Regions from separate parts of the Streptomyces sp. GLSS-08 genome, predicted to be linked through region 2. Evidence: riboswitches for the same ligand, from Rfam matches in the RefSeq annotation. Region 2 holds a riboswitch; the other holds the start of a gene.

Region 1 (4,565 bases), on a different contig from region 2:
CCGTCGTCGAGGCCGACCTCGACCTCGACGGTGGGGTTCCCTCGCGAGTCGAGGATTTCCCGGGCTACGACGACGTCGATGGACGGCACGAGCATCTCCTTCTGGGATGTGACGCGGGTAGCGGAGCCCCTTGGCCCCAACTGCACGGAGCCGCGGTCGGCTCCGCGACATGAGCCTAACCGGCTCCGGGGGATCGGCCAGCCGGTCGACCACCCCATGGACAGAACCGAGAGTAAATTGTTTCCGAACGGAACAAAAACCTGCCCCGTACAGGTAACCGCTTCGGAAGCGGGCCCACGGCGCGTCCATGAAAAACCCCGCTCCGGTGCGTACGGGGGAACACGCACCGGAGCGGGGAGCCCATGGGGGCGGGGGCGGCCCGCACGGGGACTCCATGGCGGAGTCCCCGGATGAGGGAGGGCCGTGGTTCAGCTGTCAGCCCGTCGGCCGGTGTCAGCTGAGGTGGAGCTGCTGGCCCGGGAAGATGAAGTCGGCATCGTCGATGATGTCCTTGTTCAGCTTGAACAGCTTCTGCCAGCCGCCCTTGACCTTCTTGTCCGCGGCGATCGAGCTGAGGGTGTCGCCCTTGACGACCTTGTACTCGCCGTCACCCTTCTCGACCTTCTTGCCGGTCGGGGTCTCGACGGTCTTCTTGGCCGTCTCCCGCTCCGAGGAGCGCGAGGCGCGCTGGTCCTGCGACTGCGGGGCCTGCTGCTGCGGCTGGGCCGGCTGGGCCGTGGCCGTGCTCTGCGAGCCGGAGCCGGAGCCGGAGTTGGCACCGGAGCCGGTGTCGGTCGACGAGCCGCCGGTCGAGGCGCCGGACAGGCCGGTGCCGCAGGTCGGCCAGGCACCCTTGCCCTGCGCGGCGAGCACCTTCTCGCCGACTGCGATCTGCTGGGACTTGGAGGCCTTGTCGGCGGTGGCGGCGTAGGCCGAGCCGCCGTAGGCGGACCAGGTGGAGGCGGAGAACTGCAGGCCGCCGTAGTAACCGTTGCCGGTGTTGATCGACCAGTTGCCGCCGGACTCGCACTGGGCGACGGCGTCCCACTCGGAGGTGCTGGCGGCGGAGGCGCTGCCGGCCGCCATCAGCGGAGCGGCGATGGCGACACCGGTGACACCGGCGAGCGCGGCGACACGGGTGGCCTTGGACGGGCGGCGGTGCTTGCCCTTGTTGTTGAGCAGCATGAAGTGATCCCCTCACCGACGCCTGCGAGGTGAGCTGTCGGGTTCGGGCGGGTGAGTGCCCGGTCGTCCGCCTCTGGCGTCCGACTCCACCCCAAGCCGTTCCCGGGTGTCTCTCGACTCCCGGACCCGGCACTTACCTTGGGTCCCCCGCTCCTGCCTACGGCGCTTGCGCGACGACTGTTCCCGGCCGGCCACTGGCAGGATTCGGCGTTGCGACCGTCGGGGCCCGCTGTAGCGAGCGATCACGACCGTAGACACGCGGCCGCCGGAATTTCAAAGATGATCAGGGTTTCTGAGACCCTTGTCTCACTCCACCAAACCGGACATTGCGGTGCGAAACATGACGCGAACTGGCGCTGTTTTGTACCTGATTCGCCATCTGACGCCCACTTAGTCTCCTGCGACCTCAAGGCTCTGACCGGGGAGGATGACGTCCGGGTCGGTGCCGACCGTCTTCTCGTTCTCCGTGTAGAGCTCGTTCCATCCGCCCTGCACGGCAAGGGAGTCGGCGATGCTCGTGAGACTGTCGCCGAGGCGGACGGTGTACGAGCCCTCCGCGGCGTCGCGGGGAGCGGCGGAGCCGCGCGAGACGTGACGGCCGGAGGAGGCCTCCTCGCCGCCGGCGGTCGCGTCGGCGTCCGTGCCGGCGTCGGCACTGGCGCCGCGGTGCCGACCGGTGCCCGTGCCCTCGCTCCCGGTCGCGGCGGTGGCGTCCGAAGAACCTGCGGTGCGACCCGACTTGTCCGAGTCGTCAGCCTTCGCCTTCCCAGCGCCCTTGCTGTCGGCCTTGCTGCCGGCCTCCGGGGAGGCGGTGGCGTCCTCGTCGGCCTTCGACGGCGTCCCGGGCTTCACCGCCTCGCCTGACGCGGCCGGAGAGGGCTTGGCGGTGGCGCCGCCGGACGACAAGCCTCCCGAAACGGGCGCGTCGCTCGACGGGGACGAATCGGGCGAGGGGGAGGCCGGCGATGCGGAGGAGTCGTCGGCGAGACCGGTGTCGACCTCTACGGACGCCGAGTTCTTGCTGAGGCCCGAGAGCGGTCCGCAGGTGGGCCAGGCGGCCAGGCCCTGCTTGTCGAGAACCTTCTCGGCGACGGCTATCTGCTGCGAGCGGCTGGCCTCGTCGGGGCTCGGCGCGTACGCGAGGCCGCCGTACTTCTCCCAGTTCTCCTGGGTCATCTGCAGGCCGCCGTAGAAGCCGTTGGCGTTGTCGGCACTCCACGAACCGCCGCTCTCGCACTCCGCGACCCGGTCCCAGGTGGTGCCGTCCGCGGCACTCGCACCGGTGGCACCGAGCAACGGGATCGCGATGGCCGATCCGGTGACTCCTGCCGCGACGATGAGCGCCGGAGCCTGGCGGGGGCGACGGTGACGACCGTTCCCGGAGAGCATGCGGTGGCCTTTCGAAGACAGCGATGACAGGCGCGACGGAAGATCCATCGCGTTGATGCGTGAACGTATCGGCAGTCGAACGCTTGTCACAAGTCGATGCAGCGCAGATCACGTGAAGATCACATTATTGACGGTGCGTCATGTTTGACGCCTCCGCGCCCGCGTACCGCCGGGCGTGAACTCCACCGGTGTGCGCCTGTTGCGAGCGCAATGCGCCCGTCCGTCGCGGGCCCGCCGAGGGTCCGCCGGCATTGCCTACCGCGAAGGGGTGAACTCCACCGGGAGGGTCCGCAGTCCCCGCATGATGAGACCGCCGCGCCAGCGCAGGTCCGCCGGATCGCCCGCGAGGCGCAGGTCCGGCAGGCGGGTGAGGAGCGTCGCGAGGGCGGTCTGTCCCTCCAGCCGGGCGAGGGGCGCGCCGAGGCAGTAGTGGATGCCGTGCCCGTATCCGAGGTGCTGGTTGTCGCGCCGGGAGAGGTCCAGCGTGTCCGGCTGCCCGAAGCGCTCGGGGTCGCGGTCGGCGGCCGCGAGCACGACCAGGACGGGGTCGCCCGCGGCGATGTCCTGACCGCCGATCCGGACGGCCTCGGTCGCGAACCGCCAGGTGGCGAGCTCCACGGGCCCGTCGAACCGGAGGAGTTCCTCGACACCGGTCTCCAGCAGCGCGGTCTCCTTCGCGGCGAGGGAGGTCTGCAGCCGCTGCCGCTGCTCGGGGTGGGTGAGGAGGGCGTAGGTCCCGTTGCCGATGAGATTCACGGTCGTCTCGAAACCGGCGAAGAGCAGGATGAAGGCCATCGCCGCGGCCTCGTTCTCGGTGAGGTGCTCACCGTGGTCGGAGGCGCGGATGAGCCCGGAGATGAGGTCCTCGCCCGGCCCGGGGTGGTCCGGGAGTGCGGCCCGTTTCCGGTGGATCAGCTCGGCGAGGTAGCCGCGCATCTTCTTCACGGACCGGGCGACCCCGCCCCGCGGCCCGCCGCCGTGCCGGATCATCATCCCGGCCCAGTCCCGGAAGTCGTCCTGGTCCTCGCGGGGAACGCCGAGGAGGTCGCAGATGGCGTAGATGGGGAGCGGGAAGGCGAAGTCGTGGATGAGGTCGGCGCTGCCCCGGTCGGCGAACCGGTCGATGAGGTGGTCCGTGAGTTCCTGGACCCGCGGCGCGAACTCCGCCACCCGCCGGGGCGTGAACGCCTTGCTGACCAGCTGGCGCAGCCGCGTGTGGTCCGGCGGGTCGATGTTCAGCAGATGCGTCATCAGCTCTGCCTTGCGCTCGCCCGGAATGCCGGTCTTCCCCTTGGCGTGCGCCGGCTCGTCGTGGTGCGCCGGGTTCTTGCTGAGCCGGCCGTCCGCGAGGGCCTGCCTGGCGTCCGCGTACCGGGTGACCAGCCAGGCCTCCACACCGCTCGGCAGCCGCGTCCGGTGCACGGGCGCGTGCTCACGGAGCCAGGCGTACGCGGGGTAGGGGTCGGTGGCGAACTCCCAGGTGAAGAGCTCGGGGGCCGGGTCGGGAGCGCTGCCGTCCGGGGTGCTGCTCGCGGGCACGGGACCGGTGGGGGTGGCGCTCCGGTCGGCGGGGTGTGCGGGATTGTCGGTCACGCGTCGACGGTATCCGGGGTGGCGGGAGGGGCGACGGGGCGTCGGGCAGCAACCAGGCCGTCAGGGAGGCGGCCGGGGTGCCGGGAACCGGCTGGGACTGTCCGGGAGGCGGCCGGTGTCCGGGAAACGGCCGGCGGCGCCAGGAGGCGGCCGGGGGGTGCCAGGAGGCGGCCGGGGCTGTCCGGGAGACGGCCCGGGTGCGGGAGGCGGCCGGTGTCCGGGAAACGGCCGGCGGCGCCAGGAGGCGGCCGGGGGGTGCCAGGAGGCGGCCGGGGCTGTCCGGAGGCGGAGACCGGATGGCTCCGAGGGTGGCGGGCGGAGGCCCGCCCGCAGGACGTTTCGCCCTGGACTGTCCCTAAATCGGCCGTGACTTGACTTGGCGGATCGAGAACTCCCTA
Region 2 (4,565 bases):
GTCTCGACGAGCTTCCCGAGACCGTCTGACCCCTCGGACACCCTCTCGTGCGGCGAAGCCGCGTCGGCCCGACCGGTCGACGCGGCTTCGCCGTTCCCGCGCCTTTCCGGATCCCACCGCTCGTCACCGGCCGACGGCCGGTCGATATCAGCACGCCGTCCGGACAATGCGACGGGCACCTGAAAAGGCGCGCCGGGAATTCCCGGCGCGTGAAAAGAGGGCAGCGGGAAACAGCCACCTGCCGAATATGCCTCTTTGTATACGGTGCTTTTGTTAATGCCGCGGGCCCGAGATGTTTACGGGAGGTTGCGAAGTCCTCACGCGGTCCGCGGGCCGGGCGCGCCGCGCGGAGCGGAAGCAGTGCGCGGAGGCGGCGCGCTCGGCGTGCAGCGCGGTGATCGCGCGCGCCCGCTCACCGTCCCCGCGCGCGACGGCGTCCACGATGCCGCCGTGCTCCGCCCAGGCCTGAGCGGCGTCGGCCGGCGCCTCCACCGCGTACATCCAGGCGATCTTGTGACGCAGCTGGGCGAGCGTCGAGGTCAGCGCGGGGCTCCCGGACGCCTGGGCGAGCGTCTCGTGGAACCAGCCCCCCAGGGACCGCAGATCCTCGTTGTGGCCTCTCCTGGCCCGCTCCTGCCCGAGCCTGACCAGGCCCCGCAGAACCTTGAGGTGGGCCTCGGTGCGGCGCTGGGCGGCCCGCGCCGCGCCCAGGGGTTCCAGCAGCAGCCGCATCTCCAGGAGGTCCGCGGCCTCCTGTTCGGTGGGCTCCGCCACGCACGCGCCCGCGTGCCGCCGGATGACGACGAACCCCTCGGCCTCCAGCGTGCGCAGCGCCTCGCGCACGGGGACGCGCGAGACGCCGTAGCGGCGGGCGAGCAGTTCCTCGGTGAGCCGGCTGCCGCGCTCGTAGACACCCGCGACGATGTCGTCACGGATCGCCGTGCATACCGAGTGCGCCGGAATGCGCATGAGCGGACCTCCGCTTAATCCTCGCGAAACGCCGTCGATTGACGCTTGTTCAGCGACTCTATTGCAGCGGGACGGAATTTCCGATGGCGGACCGGAATCCATATGTATTTTTTGGACGGCCGCGCGTCCTAAACGCCGAAGGCCCCGGCTCGTCGAGCCGGGGCCTTCACAAGTCGCGGGGGGGTCAGAGGCTGACGCCGTGCGAGCGGAGGTAGGAGACGGGGTCGATGTCCGAGCCGTACTCGGCCGTCGTACGGGCCTCGAAGTGGAGATGGGGCCCCGTGGAGTTGCCGGTCGACCCGGAGAGGGCTATCGGCTGGCCCGGGGTGACGGTCTGCCCCTCGGAGACGTTGACGGACGACAGGTGGCCGTACATGGTGTACGTCCCGTCGTGCATCTTGATGACGACCTGGTTGCCGTAGGCGCCGGCCCAGCCGGTCGTGACGACGGTGCCCGCGCCGACGGCCTGGACGACGGTGCCCGACGCGGCGTGGAAGTCGACGCCGGTGTGGCTGCCGGAGGACCAGAGGCTGCCGCCGGTCTTGTAGCCGGTGGAGACGTAGGAGCCGGCGACCGGCGCGACGAAGGTGTTGAGGAGCTTGCGCTCGGCGGCGCGGGCGGCACGGGCCCTGACCTCGCGCTCCTTCTTGGCCTCGGCCATGATCCGCCGCTTCGCGGCCTCCTCGGCCTTCTTCAGCGCCGCGGCCTCGTCGGCGGCGTGCTGCTGGGCGGCGGCCTGCGCGTCGACCTGCTCGGCGACCGTGTCGCCGATGGTGACGGCCTGGGTCAGCCCGGTCTGCTGGACGGAGGCGGCGTCCGCGGCGAACGCGGGGGCGGCCAGGGTTCCGATGACACCGGTGGTGGTGAGAGCCGCCACGCTTGCCGCACTCTTGGTGGTGCGCGTGATCCGGCTGGGACGACGATGCTTCCCGGTGGCACGGGTGAACGCCATGAAGGGGCTGGTCCTTTCCTTCCCTCTCGCCTACCGGGTTAGCTGACGGGTTCGGAGCAGGAAGGTCTCCTACGGGCTTCCTTGGGGAAGGACGCCCGATTCACCCCAGGGACTGCGATGGGTCCCCGGCTCCCCTGGCTCGCGCCGTACGGGGACTCGGCGATGACTGTCCGGTGCCGCGGACGCGGCGCACTGCCTGACGAACAGTCGGACTGACGCTAAGGGGGCGTCTTTCAATCGACAAACGGATCACGGCTTTTGTAGTGCACGCCACAGGGCAGAAGGGCAACGCCCCGGCAATACGGACATAACGCGGACGAAGCCGGGTAAGCGCGCGCGGAACCCCGAATGGACGGCGGGTAAACGCGGGGACCCTGGTGACTCATCAGTCACCAGGGTCCCGTCGTCCGCGGGGCTCTACTCGGCCCGTACGACGCTCACTTCACCGATGCCGAGGGCCTCGACGGGCTCCTCGATCTGCGCGGCGTCGCCCACCAGGACCGTCACCAGGCGGTCGACCGGGAAGGCGTTCACGACGGCCGCGGTGGCCTCCACAGTGCCTGTGGCGGCGAGCTGCTGATAGAGCGTCGCCTGGTAGTCGTCCGGCAGGTGCTGCTCGACCTGGTCGGCGAGCGTGCTCGCGACCGCCGCCGCCGTCTCGAACTTGAGCGGTGCGACGCCCACCAGGTTCTGCACGGCCACGTCGCGTTCGGGGTCCGTCAGACCGTCCGCGGCGAGCGTGCGCAGCACCTTCCACAGGTCGTCGAGAGCCGGACCGGTGTTGGGCGTGTCCACGGATCCGCTGATGGCGAGCATCGCGGCACCCGAGCCGTCCGGAGCCGAGCGCAGCACCTGGCCGAACGCCCGCACTCCGTAGGTGTAGCCCTTCTCCTCGCGCAGGACGCGGTCCAGGCGGGAGGTGAGGGTGCCGCCGAGGCAGTACGTGCCCAGCACCTGGGCGGGCCACACCCGGTCGTGCCGGTCGGCTCCGACGCGGCCGATGAGCAACTGCGTCTGTACGGCGCCGGGGCGGTCGACGATGATCACGCGGCCCAGGTCGTCGGCGGTGACTGGCGGCACCGGACGCGGCTCGGCCGAGGAGCCGGTCCAGGCGCCGAGCGTGTCGGCGAGCAGCGCGTCGAGGTCGACGTCGGTGAGGTCGCCGACGACCACGGCGGTGCCGGTGGCGGGACGCACGTGCTTCTCGTAGAAGGCGCGCACGGCCGCGGAGTCGATCTTCTGGACCGTCGCCTCGGTGCCCTGGCGCGGACGCGACATGCGCGAGCCGGCCGGGAACAGCTCCTTGGAGAGCTCCTTGGCCGCGCGGCGGGCCGGATTGGCGGTCTCGTGCGGGATCTCGTCGAGCCGGTTGCGTACCAGCCGTTCGATCTCGCTGTCCGTGAAGGCCGGTGCCCGCAGGGCGTCGGCGAGCAGGCCGAGCCCCTTCTCGAGCCGGGAGACCGGGACCTCCAGCGAGAGGCGCACGCCCGGGTGGTCGGCGTGCGAGTCGAGGGTGGCGCCGCAGCGCTCGAGCTCGGCTGCGAACTCCTCTGCGGAGTGCTTGTCGGTTCCCTCGGAGAAGGCACGGGCCATGATCGTGGCGACGCCGTCGAGACCGGCGGGCTCGGCCTCCAGGGGAGCGTCGACGAGCACCTCCACGGCGACGACCTGCTGGCCGGGGCGGTGGCAGCGCAGGACCGTCAGGCCGTTGTCGAGCGTGCCGCGCTCGGGTGCCGGGAACGCCCACGGCCTGGCCTCGCCTGCCTGCGGCCGGGGGTGGAACTCCATCGTCGCGAGCTCGGTCACTTGGCCGACTCCTCGTCCTCGTCGGTGGCTTCGGCGGCCGCTGCGGCCTCCGCCTCGTCGGCGGCGACCGGCTCGTACACGAGCACCGCGCGGTTGTCGGGGCGCAGCCGGGCCTTGGCGACCTCCTGCACCTCCTCGGGGGTGACGGCGAGCACGCGCTCCACCGCGGTGAGGGCGAGCTGCGGGTCGCCGAACAGGACGGCGTACCGGCACAGTTCGTCGGCGCGGCCCGCGACCGTGCTCAGCCGGTCCAGCCACTCCCGCTCCAACTGGGCCTGGGCGCGCTCCATCTCCTCGGTGGTGGGGCCCTCCTCGGCGAACCGGGCGAGCTCCTCGTCGACCGCCGCCTCGATGACCGGGACCTCGACGTCACCGGACGTCTTCACGTCGAACCAGCCCAGGGAGGGCGCCCCGGCGAGCCGCAGCAGGCCGAACCCGGCCGCGACGGCGGTGCGGTCACGGCGGACGAGCCGGTTGTAGAGGCGGGACGACTCGCCGCCCCCGAGGACGGTGAGCGCCAGGTCGGCCGCGTCGCACGCGCGTGTGCCGTCCTCCGGGAGGCGGTAGGCGGCCATCAGCGCGCGGGCCGGGACCTCCTCCTCGACGACCTCGCGCAGCTGCTCGCCGATGATGTCCGGCAGCGAGCCGTCGCGCGGGGCGGGCTTCCCGTCGTGCCCGGCGATGGAGCCGAAGTACTTCTCGATCCAGCCGAGGGTCTGCTCGGGGTCGATGTCCCCGACGACCGACAGGACGGCGTTGTTGGGCGCGTAGTAGGTCCGGAAGAACGCGCGGGCGTCCTCCAGGGTGGCCGCGTCCAGGTCCGCCATCGACCCGATCG

The links. Region 2 has a riboswitch for cyclic di-AMP ahead of AC0ZLC_RS02265 (M23 family metallopeptidase). Riboswitches for the same ligand answer to the same signal wherever they lie in the genome.
Region 1: linked by a shared signal. The riboswitch ahead of AC0ZLC_RS30325 (transglycosylase family protein) and the one ahead of AC0ZLC_RS02265 (M23 family metallopeptidase) in region 2 are both predicted to bind cyclic di-AMP.

What each region holds. Positions count from the first base shown of each region.
Region 1 is NZ_JBWJAQ010000025.1:1,544-6,108, reverse strand. It holds gene eno (phosphopyruvate hydratase) at 1-95, opposite strand, end outside; gene AC0ZLC_RS30325 (transglycosylase family protein) at 454-1,185, opposite strand; cyclic di-AMP (ydaO/yuaA leader) riboswitch at 1,190-1,360, opposite strand; gene AC0ZLC_RS30320 (LysM peptidoglycan-binding domain-containing protein) at 1,576-2,574, opposite strand; gene AC0ZLC_RS30315 (cytochrome P450 family protein) at 2,830-4,113, opposite strand.
Region 2 is NZ_JBWJAQ010000001.1:562,226-566,790, forward strand. It holds gene AC0ZLC_RS02255 (HPr family phosphocarrier protein) at 1-29, shown strand, start outside; gene AC0ZLC_RS02260 (GntR family transcriptional regulator) at 274-969, opposite strand; gene AC0ZLC_RS02265 (M23 family metallopeptidase) at 1,154-1,921, opposite strand; cyclic di-AMP (ydaO/yuaA leader) riboswitch at 1,934-2,093, opposite strand; gene AC0ZLC_RS02270 (M16 family metallopeptidase) at 2,339-3,727, opposite strand; gene AC0ZLC_RS02275 (M16 family metallopeptidase) at 3,724-4,565, opposite strand, start outside.